Regions from separate parts of the Paenarthrobacter ilicis genome, predicted to be linked through region 1. Evidence: riboswitches for the same ligand, from Rfam matches in the RefSeq annotation. Region 1 holds a riboswitch; each other region holds the start of a gene.
What was found. A riboswitch is a leader RNA that binds a small molecule or an ion and turns the genes downstream of it on or off. The one in region 1 is predicted to bind thiamine pyrophosphate.

Region 1 (3,779 bases):
AATTCGATGTTATGCGGATTCAGTATTCCCAGTCCGGTCCCAATGGGCGCACCCAGGGGCATGACGGCGGTGGCGCCCAGGTTCTCCAGCCTCAACGCCAGGACGGGGTCGTCGTTGGTGTAAGCGAAAACCTTGAAGCCGCGGTTCACCAGCTGCTCCGTGGCATCCACGAGTTCCACGGCATCGGGAAGGAGGGTTTGCTCGTCCGCGATGACCTCCAGCTTCACCCAGTCAGTCTCCAGCGCTTCGCGGGCCAACTCCGCCGTCATCACGGCGTCCTTTGCCGTGAAACATCCGGCGGTGTTGGGCAGCACCCGGATGTTGTGGTCCATCAGGAGTTGAAAGAGCGAGCCCGTCTCCGCCGGTGAGTAGCGGCGCATGGCAACTGTGGTCAGCTCCGTCCCGGAGGCCAGCAAGGCCGCACCCAACCCGTCAAGGCTGGGCGCTCCCCCGGTCCCCATGATCAAACGGGAGCCCAAAATGACGCCGTCTATCTCCAGGGCATCAGTGATGACGTTCGACTGTGTGGTGGTCATGCGGTCAGCCTCCTTGGACTGCTGTAACGAGTTCCAGTTCGTCGCCGTCGGCGAGCGCGGTGGCTGCCCACTGGCTGCGGGGCACCACCTCGGAATTGCGGGCGACGGCGACACCCAGTTTTCCGCCGTCGGTGGCCTGGCCGCGGTGGTCAAGGACCCGGCCAGTTACGGAGCTGACCAAGGTGCTGACTGACGACTCGGGCTCCACGGCGCGGAGTTCGCCATTGAGTGTGATGTTCATGCTGTTTCCTTGCCTCGCAGGTGGTGGTGATTCAGGGTGTCGTTGAAACGGTCGGGACGGAAAAGTGACCAGCGGGGATCGTCATGGCCTTCCATCAAGCCACACGTGATCTTCGCGGCCACGGGTGTGAGCAGGACTCCGTGCCGGAAGAAGCCGGTGGCGATCAGGAGTCCGCGGACGTATCCGCCGGGGCTTCCGATCCGTCCCAGCAGTGGTGCGTTGTCCGGAGTTCCGGGCCGGGCGCGTGCCGTGGCCTCCAGGAGTTCAAGTTCGGCCACCGCGGGGACCAGCGCCTGGGCGTCGCGCAGAAGCTGGTAGACGCCGCCTGCTGAAACGGCGTTGGATGAGGCGGACAACCCGTCCTCCCGTTGGGTGGCGCCAATGACCACTGTGCCGTCGTCCCTGGGGACGATGTAAACGGGCACACCCCGGACGAGTCCACGGACGGTGGAGGTCACCAGGGGCCGTAAGTGCTCTGGCACGCGCAGCCTGAGGATATCCCCGTAGACGGGACGCAGCGGAAGAGCCAGGCCGGACGGCAGCCCCTGCAAGGACGCTGCACCCAGGCCGTTGGCCACCACTGTTTCCGCTGCGTGGACCACGGTCCCGGAGCCGAGCTCCACCCCTGCTACCCGGGAATGGTCCCACAGGAGCCGGACTGCGGTGTCGGCAACGGAGAATCCTGCCGCTGCCTCCTCCACCCAACTGGCATCAGACGTTGAGTGCGCGGAGAGGATCTTCATCAGGCGGGCGGCCAACTGCCGGGGATCCACGTGGTGGTCCGCCGGAATTTCGAAGGCGCTGGAGATTCCAGGGCTGAGCAATGGCTCACGCGTTCTTGCTTCCCGCAGGCCCAGAGGTTCAACGCCCAGTCCTGCCGCCACCTGAACCAAGCGCAAATCCGCGAGCGCACGGCGGTCTGCGGCGTCGGCTCCCACGGCGAGGGTGGGCGTCGTGCGGTATCCGGTGGCACCCCCGATGCTGTTGATGAAGCCCGGCCACAGCCTTGATGATTCCACCATGAGGTCCAGGAGGTCTTCCTCCTGGTAGTGCAGCTCGCTGACGGGTGCCAGCATCCCCGCAGCTGCGAAGGTGGCGCCGGAGGCCGGTGCGGGGTCGATGAGAACTACGGAGCGGCCGAGCCGCCTGGCCTCGTGAGCTATGCCCAGGCCAATAATGCCGCCGCCGATCACGGCGACGTCAGCCCGAAGGGTTGTCCTGGTTGGTGCGTGGCGGGAGTCTGCCATGTTTCCTTCCCTACGCCGGTACTAGCCGGATCAGGTCAAGCGGTCGGCGCTGAAGCCCTCTCAGCCGGTGGGTCATATGACGGACGTCCCGGCTCCCGCAGTACCCGCCCAGTTTAGAGGAACTACTCTGGTGTGCATGACCCGGACTGACTCCCTTGATACCGCCCGCCTGTACCTGTGCACTGATGCCCGTTCCCGCCAAGGGGATTTCGAAGCCTTTGCCGATGCCGCCTACGCGGGTGGCGTGGACATCATCCAACTGCGCGACAAGTCCTTGGAAGCGGCGGAAGAACTGGAACTGTTGAAGGTCCTCAAGGGCGTTGCGGAACGGCACGGGAAGCTGTGGGCCGTCAACGACCGGGCCGATGTTGCCAGTGTTTCCGGGGCTCCGGTGTTCCATGTGGGGCAAAAGGACCTGCCCCTGCAGGTGGCCCGGACCCTCCTGCCGTCCACGGCGTTGGTGGGGCTTTCCACGCACACCCCGGAGCAGGTCAACGACGCCATTGCCGCTTCACCGGGAGAGGGCGGGCTGGACTATTTCTGCGTTGGACCGGTGTGGGCCACGCCCACCAAACCGGGCCGCGCAGCCGTTGGCACAGACCTGGTCACATATGCAGCGGAAGCCATGAAGAGAGCTGGGGAGACAACAGACGGCGCAGTAAAGCTGCCGTGGTTTGCCATAGGCGGCATCGACCTGGACAACGTGGAACAGGTGGTGAAAGCCGGGGCCAGCCGGATTGTGGTGGTCCGTGCCATCACCGAGGCACCGGATCCGACGGCGGCAGCCAGGGCCTTGGTGGAAGCGCTCGACGCGGCGGGGTACCGGGACTAACCGGCGAAACCGGGCTACCCTGACTTTCGTGTCACATCATCGGATCACACCCAATGTCCAGGACCCTTCGGACCAGCTCGGAGCCGCACTTGCTGCGCTCCGGACCGAATTGGAGTTGCCCGGTGGGTATCCGGCGGACGCCGTCGGTGAAGCCCGCAAAGCCGTCGAATCGCGCGCACTTCCGGACCGTGACCTGAGGGACGTTCCGTTCGTCACGATCGATCCTGCAACATCCACGGATCTGGACCAGGCCGTTCACATTGAACGGGCCGGCCAAGGGTACAAGGTCCTCTACGCCATCGCGGATGTCCCCGCCTTCGTGGTGCCCGGCGGCGCGCTGGACGCCGAAACCCGCCGGCGCGGCCAAACATTCTATGCGCCGGACAGCCGCATACCCCTGCATCCGGAGATCATCAGCGAGAACGCCGGAAGCCTGCTCCCCGAACAGGATTGCGGGGCGTTCGTCTGGGATTTCGCCCTTGATGGCGCCGGGGAAGTGCAGACAGTCTCGGTGGCCCGGGCCACCGTGCGCAGCCGCGCCAAGTTGAGCTACAAGGGGGCCCAACAGCAGATCGACGACGGCAACGCGCCCCCGGTGCTGGCGCTCCTGAAGGAAGTCGGGCTGAAGCGCGTTGAGTTGGAACGGCTCCGGGGCGGGGCCAGCCTGAACATGCCCGAGCAGGAGATCGTCCAGTCAACGGATGGAGGCGGCTACAGGATTGAGGCTGCCCCGTCCTTGCCCGTGGAGGATTGGAATGCCCAGATCTCGCTGATGACGGGGATGGCCGCCGCATCCATGATGCTGGAAGGCAAGGTGGGCATCCTCCGCACCATGCCCGCACCGGATGAAAACTCCCTCAGGCACTTCAAACGGCAGACCGTGGCCCTCGGCAAACCGTGGGACGGCAAGGTGACGTACGGCG
Region 2 (3,779 bases), 830 kb from region 1:
TCCAGCACTTTGCCGGTGACAAACTGGTGCTCCGGCTCCTGGAACACCGTTCCGATCCGTGGGATCAGCTGTTTCGCCTTCCACGCATACGGGTCAATTCCGGCGCCCGCGGACAGCTCGACGGCGGCACTCACCGTGCCGGATACGGGTGCCAGCAGGCCGGCCAACGTCAGCGCGAACGTCGATTTTCCCGCACCGTTGGGACCCGTGATGGTGAGGGCACGCCCTTCCCGGACCTGGGCACTGATGCCGGCTTGAACCGGAACCGGAGGAATGGTCTTGAAACCCTTGCGGCGTGGTTTCTCCCTGGACACCGCGAGATCCTGGGTTGCCAGGAGGAGCGGCGCCGTGACGGATTCATTGCTGCGGGCACGGGTCGTGGGGACGTACCCCGGAACCCACACCCCGGCGGACATCAGCATGGTCCGGGCTTCGGTCAGCACCTGTTCAGGCGGACCGTCCAGCAACACACCGCCGCCCTGGGCACCCGGCTGCAGGACAACAATCCTGTCCACCAGGTCCTTCCACACGGAGACCCTGTGCTCCACCACAACCAGCGTGGCACCGGTCTTGTCCAGGCAACGGGCCACCGCGTCACGGACTTCCAGAACCCCGGCCGGATCCAGGTTGGCCGTGGGCTCGTCCAGCAGGAGGAGTCCTGGACGCATCGCCAAAATGCCGGCGAGCGCCAGCCGCTGCTTCTGCCCTCCGGAGAGTGCCGCCGTCGGGTGATCCAGGGCCACACCGACGCCGGCTGCGGTACGCAACCCGACGTCGTCGAGCGCTTCGTGCACGCGGGCCCAGATTTCGTCCCGTGGAACGGCGAGGTTCTCGGCGCCGAACGCGACGTCGTCGCCAACGCGGGAGAGCACCACCTGCGTCTCGGGGTCCTGCTGCATGAGGCCGGCGCGGCCCCTCTGCCCGCGCGGCGCCCCGCCGTCGATCAGCAGTGTGCCGGTTTCGTCGGAATCGTCTTCTTCGTCCCCCAGTACCCCGGCCAGGGCATGCAGGAGCGTGGACTTGCCGGCACCGGAGGGGCCCAGCAACAGGACGCGCTCCCCCGGTTCGATGCGCAGATCCAGGCCGTGGATGGCAGGCTGGGACCGGCCGGAGTGCCGCCATCCCCAGCCCTCGGCGGCGATGGCGGCAGGCCGTGCAGGGTTACCGCTGGTGGTGGTGTCGCGCATCAGCGGAAGGCTGGCTCCGTCGCGGCCTTGCGCGAGGCAAAGGAGCTGAGCACACCCGTGGTGGCCAGTCCCCTGGTGGCCAGCCAGGACAGTCCGCCAGCAATGATCGCGCCGGACACCGTGGTGAAGGTGATGTAGGTGAGCTTGTCGATTGCCTCGTAGGCGATGTTCCAACCCCAAGGAAGGAAGGAATCGTTGAGGCCGCAGAAGAGCCCGGCACCGGCACCGGCCAGCAGGGATGTGGGCAGGTTGAACTTCTTGTAGCGGAACGCCGCGAAGATCAATTCGGCGCCCAGGCCCTGCAGGATTCCCGAGATGAGGACCGTGGTGCCGTACTGGGAGCCCATGATCAGCTCACCTGTAGCTGCCACGGCCTCGCAGAACAGCGCCGCGCCGGGCTTGCGGATAATGAGCATGCCCAGCACTGCGGGAATCATCCAACCACCGGCAAGCAAGCCGGTCAGCGGCGGATACGTGGCGTTCAGGGGAATGGAAACAAGCGCTGCACCCTGGGACCAGGCCCAGAAAATCACGCCGCCGGCGATCGCGATCAAGGCCGCCACCACAATGTCTACTACACGCCAGTTATAACTGGTCTTCTTCACGCTTACCGTGGTCATCTTCTGCCTCCTGAGGTTACAGGAGGGGAAAGTGCTCCCCGGATCGCAACTGCCTGCGCAGCCCTGATCCGGACACTCTGAGAAGCTCGACTCCCTTGCGCCGGTACTAACCGGATCAGGTTCGAGGGTCTGCGGCTGTCCGCACTCTCAGCGCCCTCGCGTCACCTGCATCGCTGCAAGGTCCGACGGCGGCGCTCCCCTGTCGTTATGAATCTTGCCCTTGTGGGCGGGTTCAGTTTACACCTGACGGGGTTTCAGGGGTCATGGGGTTGGTCATAAATCCGTTGCGAGGCCCGCTCTACGCGCTATTCACGCCGCGTGGAGCGCAGAGCAGGCCTCACAACGCACCTGAGAGAATGGCCTCATGACAGACCTTGCCGATTCCCAGCCCGCAGCGGCCGAGCCGCGCCTGGCCGCCAGCGTGATCCTGCTCCGCGACGCCAACCATGGACTGGAAGCCTTCGTCCAGCACAGGGTGAACACCATGGACTTCGCCCCGGGCATGGTGGTTTTTCCCGGCGGGCGGGTTGATCCGGCGGACAGTTCCGGGTGGGATTATCCGGCGGACCTCCTGAAGCGTCACGCCGCGGACTGGCAGGAGACTTCACTCAACGCAGATCCTGGGCAGGCGGATGTCAGCGCCGGCACCGTGTTGGCAGCCGCCATCAGGGAGGTCCAGGAAGAGTCGGGGCTCACCATCGAGCCGGAGGATCTGCGCCCTTGGGCCAACTGGATCACTCCGGTGGACATGCCCAAGAGGTTCGATACCTTCTTCTATGTGGCAAGGCCGTTGTCCAGCCACCAACCGCAGCACCAAACCACTGAGGCGTGGCAGTCACTGTGGATGCCTGTGGCGGGGATCCTGGAAGCGGAGGCCACTGGATCGCTGAAGATGATGCCACCCACGTATTACCTGCTGAAGGAAATTGCAGGCTTCAGCAGCGTGGATGCAGTGTGGTCCGCCCAGCACTCCGTAGCGCCTGTCCTGGGACCGCCGGGTTCCCTGGCTGCTTTCCTTAAGGAGCGCGAAAACCGGGAGTAGCGCGGCGGGGCTTGCTGGTACGGCTAGGCTTGGGTCATGAATCTCTTCTTCAAGCTGATCGGTGCCGGAGTGAGCCTCGGAGCAGGCTTCGTTGGAACCAAACTCGTCAATAAAGGGTGGGAAAAAGCCACTGGCAACAAGCCGCCCATGGGCAACGATGACATGGAATCGAGCCTGCGCTCCGCGCTGACGTTCGCTTTGATTTCTGCCATCGTCAGCTCGCTGATCCAGGTGCTCGCCAGCAGGGGCACCCAGCGCGCGATTTCCCGTTTCTCCAAGTCACAGGACATCGTCTAAGAAACACAACGCGGGGTCATTCAGGGCCCATCCCAGCAGTTGGGATGGGCCCTGAATGACCCCGCGTTGTCCTTAAACGTCAGAGTGAGGCTCTTGCCCGGCAGCTGCCCTCTGGACGACGGCTTCCAAGTCATCCTTGGTGAGCATTTCGCGGTGCCCGTGCTTGGTGCGGTAGGCCGAGCGCCCCACCATATGGGCGGACACCGGCGCCGTGAGCAACTGGAAGATCCACGCCACCACCAGGACCGGCCACACCCACCAGGTCCGCATCTGGAGCCCTATTGCGGACAACATCAGGAACAAACCCAGCACCTGCGGCTTGGTGGCGGCGTGCATGCGGCTCATCAGGTCCGGGAAGCGCAGCAAACCCACGGCCGCACCCAGGCTCATGAGAGCTCCCACCACCAGAAAAACAGCGGTGACCACGTCAATAACAACATCGATTCCGGTGGCGTCAGGACTCATTGTTCTGTTCCCTCCGCTCGGCCACAAAGCGGGCAACGGTCACTGATCCGATGAAACCAATCACGGCCAACGCCACCAGCAGCATCAGGTTGTTGAGGTGCCGGTTCACGGCCATGTCCACAGCCAGTGCCGCGCCGAGGATGGCCAGCAGAACATCGGATGCCAGCA
Region 3 (3,779 bases), 340 kb from region 1:
CCAACCTTGAGCATCACGGTGCCCATGGTCAGTTCGGCAGGAAGGAGATCCTGTTTTGGTGTCGCTTTCATGTGAAACTCCTGGTTCTGATGCCGCCGGTTCGACATCATCTACCCTTATAAATTACTTGAAGCTTCAATTTATTCCTAACGGATGACCCGGCCCCGCAAAACAATGTGGCTGAGCTCTTGTACGGTTCCCAACTCCCGGCGTGGATCTGCTGCGCACACCACGACGTCGGCGCTGGCACCTTCGCTGATACCCCCAGCTCCCAGCCATTCCCGGGCGCCCCACGCGGCAGCCTCCAACACCGCGACAGGCGGCAGGCCGGCGTCGTGCAGTTCCTGCATTTCATCGGCGATCCTGCCGTGCTTGATGACGCTGCCGGCATCTGTCCCCGCGTAGATGGCAACACCGGACTCGAACGCCTCCAACACCCGCTCCCGGCGCCCCTCCCACAGCCGAAGCATGTGTGCGGCATACTCCGGGAATTTCCCGGCGGCCTGCCCGGCAATATCGGGAAAAGTGGCGATGTTGACCAGCGTTGGAACAATGGGAACCGACTGCTCAACCAGCCGCGGAATATGCCGGGGCAAAAGCCCGGTGGCATGCTCGATGCAGTCAATCCCGGCATCCAACATCTCATCGATGGTGTCCTCGGCGAAGCAATGGGCGGTGACGCGGGCACCCTCATCATGCGCCGCAGCGATGGCGTCCTTGACGGTCTTCGCCGGGAACGAGGCAGCCAGATCTCCAAGGCCGCGGTCGATCCAGTCCCCCACGAGTTTCACCCAGCCATCGCCGTCGCGGGCCTCCTTACGGACGGTCTCCACCAGCTGGGCAGGTTCGATTTCATGCCCCAGCCCGCGGAGGTATCGCCTGCTCCGGGCAATGTGCCGGCCTGCCCTGATCAGCCGCGGCAAGTCCCCGCGCTCCTGAACCCACCTGGTATCGGACGGTGAACCGGCGTCCCGGATCAGCAGCGTTCCGGCGTCGCGGTCCGCCACTGCCTGGGCCAGGGTGGTGCCGTGGTCCACCGCCCCACCGGTTCCGAGCCCGATGTGGCAGTGGGCATCCACGAAGCCCGGCAGCACCCAACCGTCCAGCAGCACGTCCGGGGCATCCACCGGCCGGTCAAACGTGAGGACTCCGTCCACGGACCACAAACCATGACGCTCCTCCTCCCCCGAAACGAGCACTGGACCGGTGAATTCGATGATGTTTGGCATGGGAAAAGCCTAGTCCCGGCAGCAGCTGTGGTAGCTTCGTCTACGACCACACGGGTGCCCTTGCAGGGGCTGAGATCGGACTGATGCAGTCTGCGACCGTTGAACCTGTCCGGGTAATGCCGGCGAAGGAAGTGAGTAATCCTTGAGCACCACGGAAACACAGCACAGCCCTGTCCAAAACCAGATCAGCCCTGTCCAAAACCCGGTCAACGCGGCCCGGAAGACGGCAGAAACCGTCACGCAATCGCTGAAATCCCACTCCTTGGCATGGGTGGAGGACCCCCGGACCGGCATCCGCGTTCCTGTCACAGAGATTGCGCTGGAGCCCTCTCCCAATGGCGTGGCCAACGAGCCCTTGCAGGTGTACCGAACAGCCGGACCCGGCAGTGATCCGGTGGTGGGACTGAAGCCCTTCCGCTCAGCATGGATCGAGGGCCGTGGCGACACCGAGCCCTACTCCGGGCGCGAACGCAACTTGCTCGACGACGGCAAGTCCGCGGTCCGGCGCGGGGCGGCATCAGCGGAATGGAAAGGCGGCCAACCCATTCCCCGCCGCGCTGTCGAGAGGAAAAGAGTCACGCAGATGTACTACGCCAAGCAGGGAATCGTGACAAAGGAAATGCAGTTCGTCGCGTTGCGGGAGAACTGCGATGTTGAGCTGGTCCGCAGCGAAGTCGCCGCGGGCAGGGCCATCATTCCCAACAACATCAACCACCCGGAATCAGAACCGATGATCATCGGCAAGGCCTTCCTGGTGAAGATCAACGCCAACATAGGCAACTCCGCCGTGACAAGCTCCATCGCCGAAGAAGTGGACAAACTGCAGTGGGCCACCCAGTGGGGCGCGGATACGGTGATGGACCTCTCCACGGGCGACGACATCCACACCACCCGTGAATGGATCATCCGCAACGCCCCTGTCCCGATCGGCACAGTACCCATTTACCAGGCCCTGGAAAAGGTCAACGGCGAAGCCAACAAGCTCACCTGGGAGATCTTCCGCGACACCGTCATTGAACAGTGTGAGCAAGGCGTGGACTACATGACCATCCACGCCGGTGTGCTCCTGCGTTATGTGCCGCTCACCGCCAACAGGGTCACTGGCATAGTGTCCCGTGGAGGGTCGATCATGGCCGGCTGGTGCCTTGCACACCACCAGGAGAACTTCCTGTACACGCATTTTGACGAGCTCTGCGAAATTTTCACCCAGTACGACGTCGCGTTCTCCCTGGGCGATGGCCTGCGCCCCGGCGCCACGGCAGATGCCAACGACGCCGCACAGTTCGCCGAACTGGATACCCTCGCCGAGCTGACCCACAGGGCATGGGAATTCGATGTTCAGGTGATGGTGGAAGGCCCCGGCCACGTCCCGTTCCACCTGGTCCGGGAAAACGTTGAACGCCAGCAGGAGCTGTGCAAGGGAGCCCCCTTCTACACACTGGGCCCGCTGGTCACCGACGTGGCGCCCGGCTACGACCACATCACCTCGGCCATCGGAGCAACCGAAATCGCACGGTACGGCACGGCCATGCTGTGTTACGTCACTCCCAAGGAGCACCTGGGGCTGCCGAACAAGGATGACGTGAAGACCGGTGTCATTACCTACAAGATCGCAGCCCACGCTGCCGATCTCGCCAAGGGCCACCCCGGGGCCAACGAGAGAGACGACGCCCTTTCCAAGGCTAGGTTCGAATTCCGTTGGCGCGACCAGTTCGCCCTGTCCCTCGACCCTGTCACCGCCGAGGCGTTCCACGACGAAACACTGCCTGCTGAACCGGCCAAGACGGCCCACTTCTGCTCGATGTGCGGCCCCAAGTTCTGCTCCATGCGGATCAGCCAGGACATCCGCGACGAATTCGGAAAGGTGTACCTTCCGGATCCCGCGGCCCCCCTGTCCTTTCGGAAGGAACAGCCGGCGGTTCAGGAGGCTTGAGCAGAGATACCTCGTCCGGCATCAGCCACAAAAGACCTGATGATACGGTCTCCGTCGGCTGAGTCCTGGGGCCGGTGCCCGCCCGCTGCTACACGGTGGACGGCGCCGGTTTCCCGGAGGTAACCCGCGATTTCTTCGTACAACGGCTCCCAGCCACCGGTGAGGACAAGGGTGGGAACACCGGGCACTATCTGCAGTGGCGCCTCCCACGGGGGAGCCTGCAGTCGAAGACGGCGTGCGGAACGGCGCGCCTCCGGCGTATCCAGGTCACCGGCTTCGGCAGAGAATGCGCGGCGGTAGTACTCGCGCTGGTAATCGGAGTCGTTGAGCTGGTTCCGTACCGCAAACAGGGGCTCCATGAGTGACCTGTGCGAAGCGGTTGCCGGGAGCTCACTTGTGAGGGACAAACACGCCGGTTCCACCAGGGTCAACGACCAGACCAGGTCCGGACGTTCAATGGCGGTCAGCATTGAGGAGATCGCGCCCTGTTCGTGGGCTACTACGTGGCCTCCGCCGGACTCCCGCAAGGCATTGATAATAATGGCCATGTCCGCGGCTACGTTGGATTCCAAGGGATCGGCGGTGGCGTCGAAGCCATGGCGCCTCAAGAAAAGTGC
Region 4 (3,779 bases), 420 kb from region 1:
AACCTTGAAGCAGCCGAGGAAGTAGTCCGTCAGCTGCGCCTGCGCGACATCGGCGGAATCATCGTTATCGACTTCATCGACATGGTCCTGGAGTCCAACCGCGATCTGGTCCTCCGGCGCATGGTGGAATGCCTGGGCCGTGACCGCACCAAGCACCAGGTGGCAGAGGTAACGTCCCTGGGCCTTGTCCAAATGACGCGCAAGCGTATGGGCACAGGGCTCCTTGAGGTCTTCGGCGAGCAGTGCGAGCACTGTGCAGGACGCGGTGTGGTCACCCATGACGAGCCCGTTGAACACCGCAGGGCCAACACGCCTACTGCCGACTCACACCGTCCCCACAGCGAGACGCAGCAACAGCAGCAGCAGCCTGCGGCCCGCACGGAACGCAAGCGTCGGCGCGGCAAGGGCGGCGGGCAACCCGGCGCTGAAACCGCTGCTCCTGTGAACGCCCAGCCTGCCGTCCAGCCTGCGCCGTCCGCGCCGGTTGAGCCTCAGGATCCGGCGCGCCAAGCCAAGGCCGAGGCAACCCGGGCTGCGTTGGCATCAATTGCAGCTGCCGCCCACGCCGCGCATCTCCACGATGACGAACTGCACCGCTCCGAGGAACTTGCCCGCACGGAACAGCCTGCTCCCGCGGCTCCGGCCGATACCCACGGCGGGGAACCGGCAGCCCATGAAGAGGCTGCCCGGGAAGACGCCGTCCGGGAATCGCGCTCCATGCCGGTTCTTCGGTTCGGTGGCGAAGAGGTTGCCCTCCCCATGGGTGAACACCATGAGGAACCAGCTGCCAAGCCCGCTATGAGCCTTGACCTGTTGGCTGAGGCGTTCTCCCACCTGGGAGCGGCTCCAGAGCCGGCAACGGCACCGAAGGCCAGTGAGGCGCAGCCGACCACGGCTGCTCCGGCCTCAGCTGCCGCGCCCGCAACTGCGACAGCCGACCCGGCCACGGCGTCGAAGAGTCGTCGTGGGCGCCGCAACCGCAGCGCCAGCCGCGCGCAGGGCGCAGCCAACGAAACCAGCGTGCAACACCACGAAGCGGCCCCGGCAGCACAGGGCACCTCACACGAGGCCAAGGCTCCGGCTGCACAGGCGGTGAAGGCTCCTGCGCAGGAACCGATCATCCTGGGCGTTGGGGTACCGGCATCAGAGCTCTGATCTTCAGGCGCTGAGGCGTCGTCTCAGATACACAAACAGGGGACCCCCGGAGGCTTAGGCCGCCGGGGGTCCTTTGTGTTTCCACAAGTAAGGGCGGGCGGGACCGGGGGAGTCATATCCAGGTGCGAAGGCGAAGCGGTTGTTCCCGGATGGCTGTTCACGGCTAGGCTGTGTGACTGACACGGGGTGCCGGGCGAGAGGTCCGGCTGAGATCCAAACCCGTTGAACCTGTCCGGTTAGCACCGGCGAAGGGATGTCCTCATGACCACATTGCCGTCTACCATTGCACCCCACTCCGCTCCGGAAACCCGGGGCTCTTCCGTTTACCCTGTGGCCGCTCGACGACGGCCCGTCCCCAGGGTGCTGAGCATCGCCGGTTCGGATCCCTCTGGAGGAGCGGGTATCCAGGCCGACCTGAAGAGCATTGCCGCTCACGGTGGCTATGGAATGGCCGCCATCACGGCGCTGACAGTCCAGAACACCCAAGGTGTTACAGCCCTCCACATCCCACCTGCAGGGTTCCTGCGCCAGCAGTTGGATGCCATCAGCGGCGACATCGGCATCGACGCCGTCAAGATCGGAATGCTGGGCGAGGCTGCCGTCATTGAGGAGGTCCGCGGCTGGCTCCAAACGGTGCGCCCCGCCGTCGTGGTCCTTGATCCTGTGATGGTTGCTACCAGCGGAGACCGTCTCCTGCGGGAGTCCGCCGAGCGGGCTTTGCGGACTTTGCTGCCACTTGCGGACCTCATCACTCCCAACATTCCGGAACTTGCCATGCTGCTGGGTGAGGACGAGGCCTCCGAATGGCAGGCCGCGTTGGACCAGGGCAAGCGCCTGGCCGCTGAATACGGCACCACAGTGCTGGTCAAAGGTGGTCACCTGTCGGGAGCCGGCTGCCCAGATGCGCTGGTTAACACCAGCGGGCTCCTGAGCAAGGACGTCATCGAGGTGTCCGGGCCGCGGGTGGACACCACAAACAGCCACGGAACAGGGTGTTCCCTGTCTTCGGCACTGGCAACGGTCCAAGCGTCCACCGGCGATTGGGAAGCATCCCTTCGGGAGGTGAAGCCGTGGCTTGTCAAAGCCCTTGAACAATCGGATCTCTTGGAGGCGGGGCGGGGAAGTGGCCCTATCCACCATTTCCACCACCTGCGCGGGACGAAGAACCAGGAGAGCTTCGCCACAATCATGTGGGCCCAGGCTGCCCGGGAACTGGAAGCCATCCATGATCTCAGCTTCATCAGGGAGCTGCAGACGGGGGATCTGGCGGAATCACGCTTCAACTACTACCTTGCGCAGGACGCGATCTACCTCAATGGATATTCACGGGTCCTGGCACGTGCCAGTGCTCTGGCGCCCACCGAAGAAGAGCAATTGTTCTGGGCACAGGGCGCCAGGACCTGCCTGGACGTCGAATCGGCCCTCCACCGCGACTGGCTCAGCACCCGTGACGTCCCCTCCGGAACCGGGCCGGTGACCAAGGCCTACGTGGACCACTTGCTGGCGGCGTCGACGGCGGGCAGTTACGCCGTGGTGGTTGCGGCTGTCCTCCCGTGCTATTGGCTCTACGCGGAAGTCGGGCAGCGGCTGCATGAGTCCTATCTCGAGGCGGGGGCGCCGGATGGCCACCCGTACGCCGCGTGGCTCCGCACCTACGCGGACCCGGACTTTGCCGCGGCCACCAGGACTGCCATCGCCTTCACTGAGGAAGCCGCGGCCAATGCTTCTGAACGTGAGCGGGCAGCAATGCTGGAAGCGTTCAGCGACTCCTGCCGCTACGAGACCGCCTTCTTTGATGCACCCCGGCACCACGCCTGAAAAGCGTGGTCGGGTAAATCCCGTGCCTCGCGGCGCGCGTCGATCCCGCGAACCCCGGCAAATACCTGTAGGCTGTATGGGCACGGTGCCGGGAGAGTCCGTTTCATCTGGTGGCGCAAGTCACTTGGTAGCCTCCGGACCCGGCCTCATTTGCGACCGAAGGTCAAACTAGCGTAATCTTGATCTTCGGTGCTTACGCCAACACTTGGGTTATGCCCCGTGGAATCGTTCATGGGATGACTCGCGGACTTCGAACCAGAAGTCCACGGCGTTGAGGCACAGCGAGAACCAAACCCGATTCCGGCTCAGGTTCAGCACGCAAATTTAGTAATAGACGTCGAGAGAAGTGAGTACCCAAGTGGTGTACGCGATTGTCCGCGCAGGCGGCCGCCAAGAAAAAGTTTCCGTTGGAGACTACGTAACGCTTAACCGCGTCCCCGGTGGAGCCGGCAGCACTCTTGAGCTGCCCGCCTTGCTCCTGGTTGACGGCGACAAGGTCACCTCCGCAGCAGCGGAACTGGCCAACGTCAAGGTAACGGCTGAGATCCTTGAGGACCTCCGTGGCCCCAAGATCGTCATCCAGAAGTTCAAGAACAAGACCGGTTACCGTAAGCGTCAGGGTCACCGTCAGGAACTGACCAAGATCAAGATCACCAGCATCGCGTAACTTTCGTTACCGCTGTTCAGGTTTTTTCGGTTTCCCCAGAAATTTTGAAGGCAGGCATTTCACATGGCACACAAAAAAGGCGCGAGCTCCACTCGCAACGGTCGTGACTCCAACGCTCAGTACCTTGGCGTCAAGCGCT

Region 2: linked by a shared signal. The riboswitch ahead of JOE60_RS16050 (ECF transporter S component) and the one ahead of thiO (glycine oxidase ThiO) in region 1 are both predicted to bind thiamine pyrophosphate.
Region 3: linked by a shared signal. The riboswitch ahead of thiC (phosphomethylpyrimidine synthase ThiC) and the one ahead of thiO (glycine oxidase ThiO) in region 1 are both predicted to bind thiamine pyrophosphate.
Region 4: linked by a shared signal. The riboswitch ahead of thiD (bifunctional hydroxymethylpyrimidine kinase/phosphomethylpyrimidine kinase) and the one ahead of thiO (glycine oxidase ThiO) in region 1 are both predicted to bind thiamine pyrophosphate.

The regions. Positions count from the first base shown of each region.
Region 1 is NZ_JAFBCD010000001.1:2,685,813-2,689,591, forward strand. Features, by position in the region: gene JOE60_RS12210 (thiazole synthase) at 1-536, opposite strand, end outside; gene thiS (sulfur carrier protein ThiS) at 541-777, opposite strand; gene thiO (glycine oxidase ThiO) at 774-2,024, opposite strand; TPP riboswitch at 2,015-2,133, opposite strand; gene thiE (thiamine phosphate synthase) at 2,161-2,856, shown strand; gene JOE60_RS12230 (RNB domain-containing ribonuclease) at 2,885-3,779, shown strand, end outside.
Region 2 is NZ_JAFBCD010000001.1:3,512,419-3,516,197, forward strand. Features, by position in the region: gene JOE60_RS16045 (ABC transporter ATP-binding protein) at 1-1,187, opposite strand, end outside; gene JOE60_RS16050 (ECF transporter S component) at 1,187-1,807, opposite strand; TPP riboswitch at 1,882-2,018, opposite strand; gene JOE60_RS16055 (NUDIX hydrolase) at 2,172-2,849, shown strand; gene JOE60_RS16060 (DUF4235 domain-containing protein) at 2,886-3,146, shown strand; gene mnhG (monovalent cation/H(+) antiporter subunit G) at 3,219-3,611, opposite strand; gene JOE60_RS16070 (MrpF/PhaF family protein) at 3,601-3,779, opposite strand, start outside.
Region 3 is NZ_JAFBCD010000001.1:2,344,373-2,348,151, forward strand. Features, by position in the region: gene JOE60_RS10725 (VOC family protein) at 1-71, opposite strand, end outside; gene JOE60_RS10730 (amidohydrolase family protein) at 147-1,229, opposite strand; TPP riboswitch at 1,270-1,377, shown strand; gene thiC (phosphomethylpyrimidine synthase ThiC) at 1,372-3,162, shown strand; gene JOE60_RS10740 (alpha/beta fold hydrolase) at 3,150-3,779, opposite strand, start outside.
Region 4 is NZ_JAFBCD010000001.1:2,261,174-2,264,952, reverse strand. Features, by position in the region: gene JOE60_RS10315 (ribonuclease E/G) at 1-1,155, shown strand, start outside; TPP riboswitch at 1,328-1,426, shown strand; gene thiD (bifunctional hydroxymethylpyrimidine kinase/phosphomethylpyrimidine kinase) at 1,417-2,973, shown strand; gene rplU (50S ribosomal protein L21) at 3,332-3,640, shown strand; gene rpmA (50S ribosomal protein L27) at 3,704-3,779, shown strand, end outside.